Regions from separate parts of the Cedecea sp. NFIX57 genome, predicted to be linked through region 1. Evidence: riboswitches for the same ligand, from Rfam matches in the RefSeq annotation. Region 1 holds a riboswitch; each other region holds the start of a gene.
What was found. Region 1 has a riboswitch for thiamine pyrophosphate ahead of thiC (phosphomethylpyrimidine synthase ThiC). Riboswitches for the same ligand answer to the same signal wherever they lie in the genome.

Region 1 (4,138 bases):
AACGGCCAGGGCTGGGAAGTCACGTAGCGCAGGTTTTTCACCTGAATACTGCTCTCTTCCATGACTTCGCGCGCTACCGCCTGCTCCAGCGTTTCGCCGACTTCGACAAATCCGGCCAGCACGGTGTAAACGCCGTTGCGATGCCGCGTGTGCTGAGCCAGCAGGATATGATCGTCCTTACGGATAGCGACAATAATGCAGGGGGCAATTTGCGGGTAATACCGTTCCCGGCAGTGCCCACAAAGCATCGCCCATTCACTTTTGCTGAAATGCATTTCATGGCCGCAGTAACCGCAATACTTATGCGAGCGATAAAACTCGGCCAGTTGAACGCCTCGCCCGGCCAGTTGGAACAGGCCCACATCGCGATCAAGGAGCTGGCGCAGCGAGCCCATGTCCGAACGGCGGTTTTCACGAATCAGCCAGACGGGTTCACCTTCCCACTCACCGATATCCAGAGCCCGGCTGCCCACAAGCTGAAATTCTTCCGCGCTGCCGTGAGGTAAGTCACCCTGTGGCAACCATATTTTTTGCTCATGGCTGACTATCCACCAACCATGATCTAAGTTTTGAATAACACGTTCCATAACCTGGTGCACATCCCCGTGTTCACTGATATAAACAATTAGTTTTTACTTTTTTGGGTTAGTTTGCGTTCAATCTTTTAACTCACGGAGTCTCAATCATGCTGAACCAGTTAGCCAATCTGACTGAGCGCGTTGGTGGTAGTAATGAGTTAGTTGACCATTGGCTGCAGGCCCGTAAGCACCTGTTGGTCGCCTATTACAACATGGTCGGGATCAAGCCTAACAAGGAATCGCACACCGCGCTCGACGAAAAAGCGTTAGACAATTTTTGCCACGGCCTGGTGGATTACCTCTCTTCCGGTCATTTCAGTATCTACGAGCGAATCATCAGCAACCTGGAAGGCAGTAGCCCGCTGCTAAGCGCAGCTCAGCTCTACCCTCAACTGGAAGCCAACACCCAGCAAATCATGGACCTCTACGACTCCCACCTGGAAAACGCCATCGACCGCGACAGTTGGGTCGAGTTTCAGCAGGCGCTGTCGGAGATTGGCGAGTGCCTGGAGTCCCGCTTCACCCTTGAAGATAAACTAGTCCTCCTGGCTATTGATAACAACCTCGACGGCAGCGCCAGCGATCCTGCCGGGCTGGCAAGTCCGGCTTGAGTTGTTAGCTATTAACGAGTAATTTACAACTTTCCCACCGCAAGGTGGGATCATTCTTGTCGGAGTGCCGAGTGCGTTAAGCACCGGCTGAGACCGTTAATTCGGGATCCGCGGAACCTGATCAGGTTAGAACCTGCGAAGGGAACAAGAGTAATTCTGTCTTTGGGTACACCCGTTTTCGGGCGATCCATATCCATTACTCCTTCCGTTGTCCTGACAAGCCATATCCTGACTAAACCTGGAATGAGCTATGTCTGCATCTGAAAACAAACCTGGCCGTCGTGAACAACGCGCCGCCGCCCAACACTTTATCAACACGCTTGAAGGTACCGCCTTCCCTAACTCCAGACGCATCTATCTGACCGGGTCACGCGAAGATATCCGCATCCCGATGCGCGAAATCCAGCTCAGCCCAACGCTCACCGGTGGGAGCAAAGATGCCCCGCAATATCAGCCGAACGACGCGGTGCCCGTCTACGATACCTCCGGTCCTTATGGCGATCCCGACATCTCAATAAACGTGTTACACGGGCTATCTCCCCTACGCAGCGCCTGGATTGCCGACCGGCGTGACAGCGAAGCACTGGATGAACGCAGCTCCGCTTACACAAAAGCGCGTCTTGCCGACGACGGCCTGGACGAATTGCGCTTTGAAACTCAGTCCAAACCTCGCCGGGCAATAGCCGGACAATGCGTCACCCAGTTGCATTACGCCCGCAAAGGGCTTGTCACCCCGGAGATGGAATTCATCGCCATTCGCGAAAATATGGGGCGCGAGCGTATTCGTGATGCCGTCCTGCGCCACCAGCATCCCGGCGAAGGGTTTGGGGCCCGCCTGCCGGAAAACATCACGCCGGAGTTTGTCCGCGATGAAGTCGCCGCCGGGCGAGCAATTATTCCCGCCAATATCAACCACCCGGAATCAGAGCCGATGATTATCGGCCGCAATTTCCTGGTGAAGGTCAATGCCAATATCGGCAACTCGGCGGTGACCTCCTCCATTGAAGAAGAGGTGGAGAAGCTGGTGTGGGCCACTCGCTGGGGGGCAGACACGGTGATGGACCTCTCCACCGGCCGCTATATTCACGAAACACGGGAATGGATCCTGCGTAACAGCCCGGTGCCCATCGGCACGGTGCCCATCTACCAGGCACTGGAGAAGGCGAACGGTATCGCTGAAGACCTGAGCTGGGAGATGTTCCGCGACACGCTGCTGGAGCAGGCAGAGCAAGGCGTGGATTACTTCACCATTCATGCGGGCGTGCTGCTTCGCTATGTCCCGATGACCGCGAAGCGCCTGACAGGAATTGTGTCGCGCGGTGGATCAATTATGGCGAAGTGGTGCCTGTCCCACCATCAGGAAAACTTCCTGTATCAGCACTTCCGTGAAATCTGCGAAATCTGCGCCGCCTATGACGTTTCCCTTTCTCTGGGCGATGGCTTACGTCCGGGCTCCATCCAGGATGCCAACGACGAAGCTCAGTTTGCCGAACTGCATACGCTGGGCGAGTTGACCAAAATTGCCTGGGAGTACGATGTCCAGGTGATGATTGAAGGCCCGGGGCATGTGCCGATGCAGATGATTCGCCGCAACATGACCGAAGAACTGGAGCATTGTCACGAAGCACCTTTCTACACCCTTGGTCCGCTCACGACCGATATCGCGCCGGGCTATGACCACTTCACCTCCGGCATTGGCGCCGCCATGATTGGCTGGTTTGGCTGTGCGATGCTTTGCTACGTCACGCCGAAAGAGCACCTCGGCCTGCCGAACAAAGAGGACGTTAAGCAGGGGCTGATCACTTACAAGATTGCCGCTCACGCCGCGGACCTGGCCAAAGGGCATCCGGGCGCGCAAATACGCGACAACGCGATGTCCAAAGCACGCTTTGAATTCCGCTGGGAAGATCAGTTCAACCTGGCGCTCGACCCCTTCACCGCCCGCGCTTACCACGATGAAACCCTGCCGCAGGAATCCGGCAAAGTCGCGCATTTCTGTTCCATGTGCGGCCCGAAGTTTTGCTCTATGAAGATCACCCAGGAAGTGCGCGACTACGCCGCAAAACAGGCGAGAGATGCTGGCATGGAAGATATGTCTCAGCACTTCCGCGCCCGGGGCGGTGAAATTTATCTCAGACAAGAGGAAGCATAATGTCCAGACTCATTTTCCCAGCCACGTCACGCAGGCTGGGCCTTTATCCGGTCGTCGACAGCGTGGAGTGGATCGAACGCCTCCTCGGGGCGGGCGTCAAAACCATCCAGCTCCGCATTAAAGATAAACGCGATGCAGACGTTGAAGCTGACGTCATCGCCGCCATTGCGCTGGGCGAACGCTACAACGCTCGCCTGTTCATCAACGACTACTGGCGACTGGCCATCAAACACGGTGCTTATGGCGTACATCTCGGCCAGGAAGATATGGATGTCGCCAACCTGGCGGCAATAAGCGAAGCCGGGCTTCGGCTGGGGCTTTCAACCCACGACAACATGGAAATGGATCGCGCCTTAAGCGCGAACCCGTCCTACATTGCGCTGGGCCATGTCTTCCCTACCCAAACCAAGCAAATGCCCTCCTCCCCGCAGGGGCTGAATAAGCTGGCAGAACATATCCAGACGCTGGGTGATTATTCCACCGTCGCCATCGGCGGGATAAGCATCGATCGTGTGCCTGCCGTGTTAGCCACCGGCGTGGGCAGCGTCGCCGTCGTCAGCGCCATTACGCAGGCTCCCGACTGGCGTATCGCCACGGCGAAGCTACTCGAACTGGCAGGAACCGGCGATGAATGATGCGGATTTTATGCGCTACAGCCGCCAGTTGCTGCTGGAAGACGTGGCGATTGAAGGGCAGGAAAAACTGCTGTCCAGCACGGCGCTGATCGTCGGTCTGGGTGGCTTAGGTTCACCCGCCGCGCTGTATCTCGCCGCCGCTGGCGTAGGCAAGCTTATCGT
Region 2 (4,138 bases), on a different contig from region 1:
CTGGCGCTCACCCGGCTGCGGGTGCGCTGCGGAATAATGTTCTGGCTGCGGAAATAGTCGTACAGCGAAACGCCAATCTCATCCGGGTCGGCAATCAGCCCGGTCGGCACGTAAGACTCTTCGATAGACACCGCATCTTCATCCACATAGCGAATACGCTTTAGCAAAAAGACCTCGCTTTCCGCCGGGATCGCGAGCTGTTCCGCCACGTCTGCCGGGCATTTCACCACGCGTTTGTTCACCCACAACGTGTTTGGCTTTTTACCCCGGAGCACAACCTGCTGCGAAAACCCTCTGGCCTCTTTCAGTGAATACTCAAACGTGGCGTTAATTTGCGTCCCGTAGCCGCGCGAACGTGTTACCACACCTTCATCTTCCAGCGCCTGCATCGCCTTGCGCACGGTAATGCGTGACACGCCCGTAAGCTGGCTGAGATCCCGCTCCCCCGGCAGGATATTACCCTGCGGCAACAGGCCCGCGCGCACGGCATTTTTTACCGTTTCAACAAACTTGAGGTACAGAGGAGCGTTATCCGGGGCGGCAAAGCGCTGTTTGAGCTGTTCAACTAACTGGTGATGAGCCTGTTCCATGGTACGCAATTGTCCGGCAAGGAAGATGAAGCCAGTATAGTACCACTGGTATTATGCTGGCTAAAAACTTCTCTCTTAACCGACAGTTACCACCACTCGTGAAAATGATGCACCGGGCCGATACCGTGCCCGACTTCCAGCGAATCCGCCTGCGCCAGCGCTTTAGACAACCAGATTTTTGCGGCAGCCACGGTTTGCGCCCAGTCATCATGACGGGGGCGCAGCGCCGCCAGCGCGGCGGATAAAGTACAGCCTGTGCCGTGGGTATTTTTCGTCTGCACACGCGGCGCGGTAAAACGCTGGACATCGTGGCGGGTAAACAGCCAGTCCGGGCTTTCTGCATCGTCGAGGTGCCCGCCTTTAATCAGTACAGCCTCACAGCCCATTGCCAGCAGCGCTTCTCCTTGTTCACGCATCTCTTTTTCACTGCGTGCATGGGGCGCATCCAGCAGCGCTGCCGCTTCAGGGAGATTGGGCGTGATCAGCGCGACATGCGGCAATAGCTTCCGACGTAAGCTTTCCACCGCCGACGGGGCCAGCAACGGATCGCCGCTCTTCGCCAGCATCACCGTGTCCAGCACCACGTTTTTCGCCTTATAGAAGGCCAGCCGCTCTGCTACAGCTTCAACGATATCGGTTTCTGCCAGCATGCCGATTTTTGTGGTGTCGATGCGCACGTCGCTCAGGACAGAATCTAACTGCGCCGCCACAAACTCAGGCTCAATACGGTAAACGGACTGCACGCCACGGGTATTCTGCGCCACCAGCGCGGTGATGACGCTAGTGCCATAAGCGCCGAGCGCCGAGAAAGTTTTCAGATCGGCCTGGATACCCGCCCCGCCGCTTGGATCGGTTCCGGCGATGGTTAATACGTTGATGCGTTTCATACCAGCACCTCCGCGTTCAGCAGATAAAGGGCGTCGAGGAAGGCTGGGGTAAAACTGCCCGGCCCACGGCTGGCGGCGATGGCCTGCTCGCCAGCAAGCGACATAAAGCGGCAGGCGCTGGCGACGTTGTCCAGCCTGTCCCCCGGCAATGCAGAGCACGCAGCCACCACGGCGGAAAGCGCACATCCGGTGCCGACCACACGCGTCATTAGTTCTCCCCCGCCGGTCACGGCAAGCGTTCGCTCGCCGTCGGTGACGTAATCAGTTTCTCCGGTTACGGCAACCACCGCGCCGGTTTCACGCGCCAGCTTTTGCGCAGCCGGAATAGCCGAAAGCGCATCATCGGTGCTGTCTACGCCACGGCCTCCGGCCTGCTCGCCCGCTAACGCCATGATTTCAGACGCATTACCGCGAATGGCGGCGGGTTTCAGTTGAATAATTTCGCGGGCAAAACGCGTGCGGAAAGCCAGACCGCCCACGGCGACCGGGTCGAGCGCCCACGGCGTTCCGGCGCTATTGGCGGCGTGAATCGCGGCCAACATCGCAGCCGAACGTTCTGATGTCAGCGTGCCAATGTTGATCAGCAGCGCGCTGGCAAGCCCGCTAAACTGCGCCGCTTCTTCGGCTTCAATCACCATCGCCGGGGCAGCCCCAAGCGCCAGCAGCACGTTAGCGGTAAAGGTTTGCACTACGTCATTGGTCATGCAGTGAACCAGCGGCGAATGCTGGCGGAGATGGTGTAAAACAGAGACGGCGGTCGCGCCGGGCAGCAGGTCAGGTTGCATAACGGTAAGGCTCCTGTCCGGCGTGAAAGAAGGGACGCCGGACAGGCATCTGACTTCCCTACGCTGGCATTATCCAGATCAGGTGGTACGGGTATTTCTCAGCCTTCACAAAGAAGGGCACCCCGAGTCATTTACAGCAATATGTTGTGATTAATGCAGGTCATTAATCCGTGAGGAGGATGGTAATGCCAGCAGGAAGTCTTGTAAACGGCAAAAGCGGCGCTTTGCGGGTTTTACGTAGCGGGCCTGGCTGGACGGAGGGCGATTTGGAGAAGAGATCATTCCGGCGAATTTGGCCGCACTAAACGGTCCTGTCATCGCATACCCTATGCGTCACTGGACTTTCAAACGTAAGCTCACCTGCCCCGGTTGTAACAGCCATGTAAGCGTTCGGACACCAGCACAAGTGATGAATGTGAACGGCCTGTTTTAGCCATTTTAAACACTTTCAACTAAGAATTTTCTTATGATTTAGATCAAGGATCGCATTGTCACATTCCGGGATAGTTCATCGCCGTTATCAATGCATCAAATAATGCATTGGCACTTTTAAAATTATTTATGGCGAGAGAAAAATGAAATCCATTAACGTTGGTCAATCACTGGCCGTGGTATTGAGTATTTTCGTGCTTTCGGCTGCTGCCCGGGCCGATATGGTGAGTGATTTCTATAACAGCATGGTGAATAAAACGATTACCTGGCAGGACGCTAATGCCCGTTTTGAAAGTATGGATGCAACGCAACAGCAGGCTGTGCGAGATTATGACCACGCCCATAATACAAACTTTACGAGTGATTTTGTGAGTGGGATTACCACCACACCGCATCTGGATGGCGACCATTCAGAACCTGTAACTCCCCATCTCGATGCCCCCCATTCTATCGTCGCCAGCACGCTTACGCCTTCAAAGACGACGGTTGTGGACCCGGTAGTGCCGCCCATAGTGGACAAGAGTAGACACCTGGACAGCACGGCAACAGATGCCGACCGCCAGGCAGCCAAAGATAAGGCGATGATCGAATATGTCCAGTCTCAGGTAAAAAATGGCGTTGATGGTAAAAACGGGACCAATGGTATTAAAGGCACAAATGGCCTGACGACCACCGAAACGAAACTTGATACGGCAACGCAGGCACGCGTATCCACTAACGCTAACAATATTTCTTTAAATACTGAACGCGCAGAAAACAATACCCGCCTGATTCAGGATAATAGTCAATCGATAGACAAATTAAATAATGGATTTTCTGCATTAAAAGATGAGGTTAACAATAATCAAAAAGAGGCCAACGCGGGTATCTCTGGCGCGATGGCAATGAGCAATATACCGCAGGTGATGAATAATCAAACCGTGGCTATAGGGGCAGGTATTGGCGGCTATGAAGGCGAAAATGCTTTAGCCGTGGGCGCCTCTACACGTATCGGAAATACTGTTGTTGTGAAAGCCACCGTCAGTGACGATACAGAAAACAATGTGGGTTACGGTGCGGGGTTATCTGTAGGCTGGTAAGTTGTTCCTGGCAACATTTACTTCGCTAAAACCACTGCTAAGCTCTATTTCAGCGCCTTTACAAAGGCGCATTTTTGGCAGTCGGGGCTTTGGCCCGGCAGGGATCGTTCCAAAAAACACAGTGGTCAGATAACAATATGAAATATATTATTTTAATCGTCATTATTATTTCAGTGGTCTATGTGCATTACCGCGGCAAGATTCGTTTTCGTTTCTGGCGACAGCTGTCGGACCATTCAACGTTTACCGCCCCACTTAACGGTTTTATGTATCTTTTCTCCAGGGTGCCGAATACGCCCTATTTAACGCCAGAAACCTTTCCCGAGCTAACAACGCTGCGGGAAAACTGGGAAGTGATTCGCGAC
Region 3 (4,138 bases), on a different contig from region 1:
CCCAGGGGTTTGCCCTCTTTTTTCAATGCACAAACCGAAAACGTTCACCCGGTTACCGGCTTGAATACCCACGTATGATGAAAACCCCGCCAGAGAAAAGTCTGGCGGGGCGTCGACCGAGTAAAGGGATGATTAGCTTAAATCGTGCAACGCTTTATCCAGCGCGTCACTCAGCATAATGTCTTCGAATTTCACCGCCAGACCGCCACGCTGCGGGGTGCAGCACATCACGCCTACCCTGCATGTGTCGAACCCAGGGAAATGCGCCAGCCTCAGTAGCGGCCAGGTTGTGCCGTCAACGGAATACTGCAACCGCAGGCTGTCACCTTTACGGGTCAGGCGCATCCAGAACAGATTCGCATCTCGTGGAAACACGCCGGTTGCCCAGTCGGAATGGCCCAGCGTCAGCACGCTGCCAATGGCAGGCACGCCGTCGTTAAACTCGATGCCCGCTTTTAACCAGTGGGATTCATCCCCCAGCAGCATGATGCCGGCCTGGTCGTAGAGTGCGCTAAATTCAGCGTTGACCTTCACCTGGAAGGTAAAATCCCCCCGCACGTTGCAACCATAAAAATGGCCGGAGAAACGCTCAAAGCCGTACCATGTTTTGCGCCAGAAGTCGGTTTGTTCATCGGTCACCACAGAAAGCGTGCCGTCGCCTTCGCGCCAGACTTTTGGCGCATTGATCCAGTAAAAATCCGTGTGCATAGCCTGACCCTTTCCCTGTTGGATTTAGCGCCAGCCCAGTTCCGGCGCAACGTGCTTGAGAATAGATTCGATCACATGCGCGTTGTAGTCCACGCCCAGCTGGTTTGGCACGGTTAACAGGAGCGTGTCGGCTTCGGCAATCGCTTCATCCTGCGCCAGTTGCTTAATCAGCAGTTCCGGCTCGGCGGCATAGCTGCGGCCGAAAATAGCCCGGGTTTGTGGCTCGATGTAGCCCACCTGGTCGCCTTCTTTGCCGCTGCCGCCAAAGTAGTTGCGGTCGCGCTGGTCCATTATCGCGAAGATGCTCCGGCTAACCGAAACGCGTGGCTCACGCGGATGACCCGCGTCTTTCCACGCGGCACGATAGGCGCGAATTTGCTTCGCCTGCTGGATATGGAACGGCTCGCCGGTTTCATCGGTTTTCAACGTGGAGCTTTGCAGGTTCATCCCTAGCTGCGCCGCCCAAACCGAAGTCGCGTTGGAGCTGGCTCCCCACCAGATACGCTCCCGCAGCCCGGCAGAAAACGGCTCCAGACGCAGCAACCCCGGCGGATTAGGAAACATCGGTTGCGGGTTCGGTTCGGCAAAACCTTCCCCTTTCAGCGCCTCGAGGAACACTTCGGTATGACGGCGCGCCATATCGGCTTCGGTCTCTCCTTCGCCCGGCACATAGCCAAAATAGCGCCAGCCGTCGATCACCTGCTCCGGCGAGCCACGGCTGATCCCAAGCTGCAGGCGGCCCCCGGCAATCAAATCCGCAGCTCCCGCATCCTCCACCATGTAAAGCGGGTTCTCATAGCGCATGTCGATCACGCCGGTGCCGATTTCAATGCGTTTGGTTTTTGCCCCAATGGCCGCCAGCAGCGGGAAAGGCGAGCTTAACTGGCGAGCAAAATGGTGCACGCGGAAGTAAGCGCCGTCCGCGCCAAGCTCTTCAGCGGCAACGGCCAGGTCGATGGACTGCAGCAGCGTATCCGCCGCTGAGCGCGTGCCTGACTGGGCGGCAGGCGACCAGTGGCCAAACGAGAGAAAGCCAATCTTTTTCATCGGATATCATCCTTAGACTCGGAGGTAACCGTCCTACAGTGACAAAATTCCCGCCCCGAGTGCCAGAAAAATATTGCGATACCGCACTAAACGGATCGTCGGTTTCCGTGAGGGCTACGACGGTGCCCGGCGATTGTAATCAAAAAGTAAATGTCGTATAACAGGCACCTCCGAGGGGTGTCCTGTATGGGCTGAGATGGCGCAAGCCGAACCCTTTGAACCTGATCTGGGTCATGCCAGCGAAGGGACGGTCGGCAATCACAGCTCTGTTATTGTCTGTTCATACCTCTGCGCGCCCGGATCTCCATTTACCCAGGAGGTCCTATGTACACCCCACTTTTCGAAAACGGTCTTTACGGTCGATTACGTCAACACGCCGGTCAGCACTGGCAGGATTACGTCGCTCACCCTTTTCTGCAGCAGCTTGCCGTCGGCACGCTGCCTGAAGCCGCATTTAAGCGCTATCTGACTCAGGATTATCTTTTTCTGATTCATTTTGCTCGCGCCTACGCGCTGCTGGTGAGCAAGCTCCGTACGCTGCCGGAAATGCGCGCCGCGACCGCATCGCTGAATGCCATTGTCTCCGAGCTGCCGCTCCATGTGGCTTACTGTCAAGGCTGGGGGCTGGACGAGGCGCAAATGGCGGCGGAGGCGGAAGCGCCGGAAACCATGAATTACACCCGTTACGTGCTGGATATTGGCCATTCAGGCGACGCACTCGATCTGCTGACTGCGCTGCTGCCCTGCGTGGCCGGATATGCAGAAATCGGCCTTGGCCTACTGCATAGCCCCGACACGGTGATGGCAGGCAATCCCTACGCGAACTGGATCCGTAACTATGGCGATGAAGGCTATCTCACCGGCGTGCGGGCCGCTGTGCAGTTGCTCGAAAACGTAGGCCACCAGCGTGGCGCGGAAAGCCGTTTCCCTGAGCTATCGCAGATTTTTACCACCGCGACGCAGCTTGAATCCGCGTTCTGGCAAATGGGGCTGAATGTCTCATGACCGACAGCGCAACTTCGCCGGGCATTCAGGTTCGCGATCTCAGCCTGTGTTTTGGTCAGCAGACCATTTTTGAGCGGCTGAATTTTGATATTCCCGGCGGCAGCTTCGTGGCGCTATTGGGCGCGAGCGGGGCCGGTAAAACCAGTCTGCTTAAAATTATCGCCGGACTGGCGCAGGCCAGTGGCGGAAGCGTGACCTGCAGCGACGGGCAGCCCGTTGCCGGACGCATCGCCTGGATGGGGCAGAAGGACTTACTCTACCCGTGGCTTACCATTGAGCAGAACGTCGCCCTGGGCTCGCGTCTGCGGGGTGAAATGGTCGACAAGCAATGGACCGCGCATTTGATTGAGCAGGTCGGGCTCGGCGGCTATGCCAAAGCCTTACCCGCCTCACTGTCAGGCGGTATGCGTCAGCGTGCCGCCATCGCCAGGACGCTTTACGAAAAGCGCCCGATCGTGCTGATGGATGAGCCTTTTTCGGCGCTGGATGCTATTACCCGCACGGCCATTCAGGACCTGGCCGCCAGGCTGCTGGCAAACAATACCGTGCTGCTGATCACCCACGATCCGATGGAAGCCTGCCGGCTCAGCCACCGCCTGCTGGTCCTCTCCCGCTGGCCTGCGGGCATTGACGATACGCATGTCATTGCCGGGCAACCGCCCCGCGCGCCGGACGATGTGGATCTGCTCCAAAGCCAGGCCGGGCTGCTGCAGCAATTGATGAGGGCGGCCGAATGAAGCCGACTTCAGACACCCATGCTCCCCGCCTGCGCCGTGGGCTGACCGTTTTTGCCGGGCTATTGCTGCTTTGGTATCTGCTTACCCTCGGCAATATTCCCGCTTTTCTTTTGCCCTCTCCCGCTTCGGTAGCGCTGGCTTTATGGGATGGCCGCGATTATCTCGCCTGGCACACGCTGGTCACCGCCTCAGAGATTATCAGCGGGCTAATTCTGGGCGTGCTCCTCGGCGCTGGTCTGGCGCTGGGCATGATGTTTTCCCCCCGCCTGCAGCGCTGGCTGATGCCGCTGGTACTCACCAGCCAGGCAATTCCGGTCTTTGCCCTGGCGCCGCTGCTGGTGCTGTGGTTCGGCTTTGGCATGAGCGCCAAAGTGGCGATGGCGGTGCTGGTTATCTTCTTCCCCGTGGTGTCGTCGTTCTTTGACGGGCTGCGGCGGGTGAATAACGACTATCTGGATTTGGCCCGCACGATGGGGGCTTCACGCTGGGCGCAGCTAAGACACGTCCGACTGATGGCCGCACTACCTGCTTTTGGTTCAGGGCTACGCATGGCCGCCGCCGTCGCCCCCATCGGGGCGATTATTGGCGAATGGGTGGGCTCTGCGGAGGGGCTGGGGTACGTCATGCTGAACGCCAACGCC

Region 2: linked by a shared signal. The riboswitch ahead of thiM (hydroxyethylthiazole kinase) and the one ahead of thiC (phosphomethylpyrimidine synthase ThiC) in region 1 are both predicted to bind thiamine pyrophosphate.
Region 3: linked by a shared signal. The riboswitch ahead of B9Y90_RS05415 (TenA family protein) and the one ahead of thiC (phosphomethylpyrimidine synthase ThiC) in region 1 are both predicted to bind thiamine pyrophosphate.

Annotation. Positions count from the first base shown of each region.
Region 1 is NZ_FXAS01000041.1:18,431-22,568, reverse strand. Features, by position in the region: gene nudC (NAD(+) diphosphatase) at 1-587, opposite strand, end outside; gene B9Y90_RS22875 (Rsd/AlgQ family anti-sigma factor) at 686-1,189, shown strand; TPP riboswitch at 1,240-1,350, shown strand; gene thiC (phosphomethylpyrimidine synthase ThiC) at 1,440-3,341, shown strand; gene thiE (thiamine phosphate synthase) at 3,341-3,976, shown strand; gene B9Y90_RS22860 (HesA/MoeB/ThiF family protein) at 3,969-4,138, shown strand, end outside.
Region 2 is NZ_FXAS01000005.1:210,677-214,814, forward strand. Features, by position in the region: gene B9Y90_RS06055 (GntR family transcriptional regulator) at 1-590, opposite strand, end outside; gene thiD (bifunctional hydroxymethylpyrimidine kinase/phosphomethylpyrimidine kinase) at 677-1,477, opposite strand; gene thiM (hydroxyethylthiazole kinase) at 1,474-2,262, opposite strand; TPP riboswitch at 2,301-2,397, opposite strand; gene B9Y90_RS06070 (YadA C-terminal domain-containing protein) at 2,838-3,773, shown strand; gene lpxO (lipid A hydroxylase LpxO) at 3,911-4,138, shown strand, end outside.
Region 3 is NZ_FXAS01000005.1:68,915-73,052, forward strand. Features, by position in the region: gene B9Y90_RS05405 (DUF1349 domain-containing protein) at 133-708, opposite strand; gene B9Y90_RS05410 (LLM class flavin-dependent oxidoreductase) at 733-1,755, opposite strand; TPP riboswitch at 1,919-2,020, shown strand; gene B9Y90_RS05415 (TenA family protein) at 2,080-2,760, shown strand; gene B9Y90_RS05420 (ABC transporter ATP-binding protein) at 2,757-3,497, shown strand; gene B9Y90_RS05425 (ABC transporter permease) at 3,494-4,138, shown strand, end outside.